2 linked regions of the Geobacter metallireducens GS-15 genome follow. The protein of the gene in region 1 binds, or shares a complex with, the protein of each later gene. Links are inferred from orthologs where the notes say so. Each region holds a gene or a part of one and is shown in the gene's direction. Other genes may lie near its edges.

Region 1 (2,852 bases):
AAGGAACTCATCATCTTGAATCCGTGAGCCGGGAAGATGCCCCTCTTGGTTTACGGGGTTACTTTGTAATAACCGTCTGTTTGCCATCGAGGCCGGGCGGTATCTGCCAAAAGGAGAAAACGTATGGATATCAAGGATCTCAAGTCGCTGATAAAGATGGTAACGGAAACAGACATCACCGAATTCGAGCTGGAGGGGGCCGAGGAGAAAATCCGGATCAAGCGCGGGTGCACGGCTCCGATGGTCCAGTACCAGGCACCCCAGCCCATGGTCGCCATGCAGCCGGCCATGGTCCAGGCCGCTGCTCCGGCTGCATCGGCCGCCCCCGTGGAAGCTGCCGCGCCGGCAGCCGCCAAGGCCAAGGGGAATGAAATCACGTCCCCCATCGTCGGTACCTTCTACCGGGCCCCGGCGCCGGATGCCGCTCCCTATGTGGAAGTGGGACAGATTATCGAGAAGGGGCAGGTTCTCTGCATCGTCGAGGCCATGAAGCTCATGAACGAGATCGAGGCCGAGTATCGGTGCAAGATTGTCGAGATTTGCAAGGAAAACGCCCAGCCGGTCGAGTTCGGCGAGGCGCTGTTCATCGTCGAGCCGCTCTAACCCGAGACAACGGACGACACGTACGGGGACGGCAACAAGCAGTCGCCCTTTCAACCCATGAGCGGAGATTTCGTACATGTTCCATAAAGTTCTGATTGCAAACCGGGGGGAGATTGCCCTGCGGGTCATCCGGGCCTGCAAGGAGTTGGGGATCAAGACGGTGGCCGTCTATTCCGTCGCCGACAAGGATTCCCTTCACGTCAAGCTGGCCGACGAAAGCGTCTGCATCGGACCGGCGCCAAGCCTCCAGAGCTACCTCAATATCAACGCCATCATCAGCGCCGCCGAAGTGACCGACGCCGAAGCAATCCATCCCGGCTACGGTTTTCTCTCTGAAAATGCCGCCTTTGCCGAGATCTGCGAAAACTGCGGCATCACCTTCATCGGTCCCTCCTCCGAGAGTATGCGGATCATGGGGGACAAGATCAGTGCCCGTCAGGCGGTGATCAAGGAGGATGTGCCGATCCTCCCCGGCACCAAGGAGGGGGTAAACGACGTCAACGAGGCCATAAAGATTGCCAAGGGGATCGGCTTCCCGGTCATCATCAAGGCGACGGCCGGTGGTGGCGGACGGGGAATGAAGATCGTTCACTCTCCGGCAACCCTCCCCAACGCCTTTGCCACGGCACGGGCCGAGGCCCAGGCCGGCTTCGGCAACCCCGAGGTCTACATCGAGAAGTACTGCGAAGAGCCCCGCCACGTGGAGATTCAGATCATGGCCGACAAGCACGGCAACGTGATCCACCTGGGCGAGCGGGACTGCTCCATCCAGCGGCGCCACCAGAAGATCATCGAGGAGGCCCCGTGCCCGGTCATGACCCCGAACCTCCGCAAGGCCATGGGCGATGCAGCGGTCAGGGCCGCAAAGGCCGTTGGCTATGACAGTGTCGGTACGGTCGAATTCCTGGTGGACAAGAACCTCAACTTCTACTTCATGGAGATGAACACCCGGGTCCAGGTGGAGCATCCGGTCACCGAGATGATTACCGGCGTCGATATTGTCCGTGAGCAGATACGCTCCGCGGCGGGGCACAAACTCCGCTACAAGCAGGGCGATGTGAAGATCCAGGGGCACGCCATCGAGTGCCGCATCAACGCCGAGGACCCGGTGAAGTTCACTCCGTGCCCCGGCAAGATCACCGGCTATCACACCCCCGGCGGCCTTGGGGTGCGGGTCGATTCCTTTGTGTACGACCAGTATTCGGTGGTCCCCCACTATGATTCACTCATTTCCAAGCTCATCGTCCATGCCGAAACCCGCGAAGATGCCATCCGCCGCATGGCCCGGGCACTGGACGAGTACATCATCGAAGGGATCAAGACGACGATCCCGTTCCACAAGCGGATCATGGCCAACAAGGACTTCATGGAAGGGAACGTGGATACCGCCTTCCTTGAGAAGATCGTGCTGGAGTAAGGTATGGATTTTCCTGATGAACTGAAGTACAGCAAGGAACATGTATGGGTCAGGGTCGAGGGTGACCGTGCCGTGATCGGCATTACCGATTATGCCCAGGAGAGCCTCGGCACCATCAGTGCCGTGGAGCTCCCGGCCGTCGGCGACGAGCTTGAGCAGGACGACTCCTTCGGCTCGGTGGAGGCCCGCAAGTGCCTGGCGGAGCTCTATGCGCCGGTCAGCGGCACCGTGGCCGAGGTTAATGACGAGCTGGAGTCGGCCCCGGAAATCCTGAACGACGACCCCTACGATGGCGGCTGGATCGCGGTGGTGGAACTTGCCGACCCCGAGGAGTTGAAATCCCTTCTGTCGGCAGAGGACTATGCCGAATCCGTAAGCCAGGAAGACGAAGAAGACGAATAGCCACAATCAGGTTCAGATGCAGGCGAAGGCGAGATTACCTATCTCGCCTTTGTTTTTGAGCAATTCATTTCATGATGCAGGAGCGGTGTCACCATGTCACTCACCATAGGTCACATAGAATACTCCAACTGCACCCCCATATTCACGGCGCTGCAACGCAGTATGGATTGTAGCGGCTACAGCTTTGTCCGGGGGGTGCCGGCACACCTGAACCGGTTGCTTGCCATGGGGGAAATCGATGTCTGCCCGTCATCGTCCATCGAGTACGGGAAATATCCCGACCGCTATCTTGTTCTCCCCGATCTTTCCATCAGCGCGGTGGGGCCGGTGAAAAGCGTCCTCCTCTTTTCCCGCGTGCCACTGGAGCGCCTTGATGGTGCCGTTATCGGCATGACGACGGAGTCCGACACGTCGGTAAATCTCCTCAGGA
Region 2 (2,835 bases), 1.7 Mb from region 1 along the record:
CACCTCCGAAAGGTTTAACAATGAGTAGAATTACCGGTACATTTGCCGAGTTGAAACGAACCGGAAAAAAGGCCTTGGTGACCTTTATCACGGCCGGTGATCCGGACCTTGCAACGACAGAAGAGCTGATACCGCTCCTGGCGGAGAACGGCGCCGACATCATCGAGCTGGGGGTACCCTTTTCCGACCCCATGGCCGATGGCCCCACGATCCAACTCTCCTCCGAGCGTGCCCTTGCCGCCGGCACAACCCTGTCGAGGATTTTAGCTACAGTAAAATCCGTCCGGGGTCGCACCCAGGTCCCCATCGTCCTGATGGGATACTTCAACCCGATCTTCAGCTACGGCCTCGAACGGTTTGCCGCCGATGCGGCCGCGGCAGGGGTCGACGGCGTCCTGCTGGTGGATCTTCCCCCCGAAGAGGCGGGGGAGTTCAAGGCGTGCGCCGACCGGCACGGGATCGACGTCATTTTCCTCCTCACTCCCACGTCCGACGAGACGCGGATCCGCACGGTGACCAACCGTGCCCGTGGCTTCATCTACTATGTCTCCGTAACCGGCGTGACCGGTGTCCGCAGCGGCATAGAGGCATCGGTGGCCGGCAACGTGAACATCATCAAGGAGTGCTCTAAGGTGCCGGTGGCAGTAGGATTCGGTATCGCCACCCCCGAACAGGCGGGGGAGGTGGCTGCCACGGCCGACGGCGTGGTGGTCGGCAGCGCCATTGTGAAGCTTTTCGAGAAGCACCGGGGTGAGGAACTCAAGGGAGCACTGGCAACCTTTGTCTCATCGCTGAAGCAGGCAGTGGACCGGGGAAGATACGACAATTGACTTTGTCGTCGATTTCTGGTACCAGAGGACTTCATTTTTACTAAAAATATCCGGGGCGTTGCTTGTCCCGACGGAGTGAAAGATATGGCGTGGTTCAAACGCGACAAGGCGCCGGGCGCGGCAGACAAGAAGGTGAAGGTTCCCGAGGGGCTGCTTACCAAGTGCGTGAGCTGCAAGGCTAACCTCCTAACGAAGGATCTGGAGAAAAACATCAATGTCTGCCCCCAGTGCGGCCACCACTACCGGATCTCGGCCCGGCAGCGGATCGATCTGCTCATGGATCCGGGGAGTTTTGCGGAGCACGACGCCGGCATGACGTCGGTGGACGTCCTCAACTTCAAGGATTCCAAGAGCTATCAGGACCGCATCCAGCAGGCGGTTGCCAAGGGGGGCTCCCGTGACGCCGTTGTCTGCGGCGAGGGGGCGATTGACGCTGTCCCGGTGCAGCTGGCTGTCTTCGACTTCTCCTTCATGGGGGGAAGCATGGGGAGCGTGGTGGGGGAGAAGATCACCCGCGCCATCGAGCGGGGGATTGAGAAGCGGACCCCGGTCATCATCATCTCCGCCTCGGGCGGCGCTCGGATGCAGGAAAGCATTCTGTCGCTGATGCAGATGGCGAAGACCTCGGCAGCCCTGGCGAAGCTGAAGGATCTGGGGCTTCCCTACATTTCGATCCTCACCGATCCCACCACCGGCGGCGTAACGGCAAGTTTTTCCATGCTGGGCGATGTCAATATGGCCGAGCCCAAGGCCCTGATCGGTTTTGCCGGACCGCGCGTCATCGAGCAGACCATCCGGCAGAAACTTCCCGAGGGATTCCAGCGTGCCGAGTACCTCCTGGACCACGGCATGGTGGATTTGATCGTGGAGCGTAAGGATATGCGGGCAAGGCTGGCCCAGATCCTTTCGATGCTCTACCGCCGCTGAAGCGGAGAGGTGGCGAGCGATTGACCGGCAGGGGCGGAGGTGTTCTCTCCGCCCCTGTTGCTTTCGTGGGTCAAAGCGGTGGATTTTCCCCCTCTCTTCCCGTATAATCCCGCCCGTCATGACCTACGAGGAGACCCTGACACATATCTACGGCCTGAGGCGTTTCGGGATCAAACCCGGGCTCGAACGGATCGCCACGCTTCTGGAGAGGCTCGGCAATCCCCACGAGCGGCTGCGGGTCGTTCACGTGGCAGGGACCAACGGCAAGGGGTCCACGGCGGCGTTCCTGGCCTCCATCCTGACGACAGGCGGGTATCGGACCGGCCTCTTCACTTCTCCCCATCTCACCCGATTCACCGAACGGATTCGCATCGACGGCACCGAGATCGCCGAGGATGCGGTTTGCCGCATTGCCGGGCTGGTCATGGCTGCCGCCCCGGATGGCACCACCTTTTTCGAGATCGTGACCGCCATGGCGCTCCGTTATTTTGCCGAGGAGCAGGTGACTGTCGCCATTCTCGAAGCGGGTATGGGGGGAGGCTCCGACGCCACCAGCGCCGCTTTCGGAATCCTTTCCGTCATCACTCCCGTGGCCCTTGATCACTGCGTGTGGCTCGGCGATTCGCTGGCGGCAATCGCCCGGGAGAAGGCCGGCATCATCAGGCCGGGGAGGCCGGTGGTACTTGCGGAGCAGCAGGCGGAGGTTCTTGACGTCATCAAGGAGCGGAGCACGGCCCTCAATAGCCCGTTGGTACGCTTCGGCAGCGATTTCGGCGCATCTTGGGGAACGGATGGGCTTGACTACCAGGGGATGGGACGGGTGCTGTCAGGTCTCACACTGGGAATCGGCGGGCGTTATCAGGCCGTGAATGCGGCGACTGCCCTGGCTGCCGCGGAGCTTCTGACCACCGTCGGCTACTCACTTGCGGATGAAGCGCTGCGCAGCGGTATCTCCCAAGCCCGCTGGCCAGGGAGAATGGAATATTTTGCCGGCCCCCCCCGGATCATTTTTGATGGGGCCCACAATCCGGCAGGTGCCTTGGCCCTGGCCGAATCCCTGGCGGGAGTGCCGCGCCGG

The links. Proteins that work in one complex are often made in the same cells at the same time.
Region 2: the proteins of accC (region 1) and accD are in contact, whole or in part, in a solved structure (PDB 8UXZ), measured with the Escherichia coli proteins. The link is inferred for Geobacter metallireducens GS-15 from one-to-one orthologs.

Annotation. Positions count from the first base shown.
Region 1 is NC_007517.1:1,091,168-1,094,019, forward strand. Bases 17-2,849 are described here. They hold accC (acetyl-CoA carboxylase biotin carboxylase subunit), read left to right. Parts: upstream 17-679; coding sequence 680-2,020; downstream 2,021-2,849. Other genes in these bases: GMET_RS04915 (aminopeptidase P family protein), read left to right, coding at 17-27; accB (acetyl-CoA carboxylase biotin carboxyl carrier protein), read left to right, coding at 124-603; gcvH (glycine cleavage system protein GcvH), read left to right, coding at 2,024-2,422; GMET_RS04935 (menaquinone biosynthetic enzyme MqnA/MqnD family protein), read left to right, coding at 2,516-2,849. Also shown: more of GMET_RS04915, read left to right, coding at 1-16; more of GMET_RS04935, read left to right, coding at 2,850-2,852. UniProt on the Escherichia coli protein: This protein is a component of the acetyl coenzyme A carboxylase complex; first, biotin carboxylase catalyzes the carboxylation of the carrier protein and then the transcarboxylase transfers the carboxyl group to form malonyl-CoA.
Region 2 is NC_007517.1:2,815,738-2,818,572, reverse strand. It holds accD (acetyl-CoA carboxylase, carboxyltransferase subunit beta), read left to right. Parts: upstream 1-914; coding sequence 915-1,757; downstream 1,758-2,835. Other genes in the region: GMET_RS12460 (bifunctional folylpolyglutamate synthase/dihydrofolate synthase), read left to right, coding at 1,876-2,835; trpA (tryptophan synthase subunit alpha), read left to right, coding at 21-830.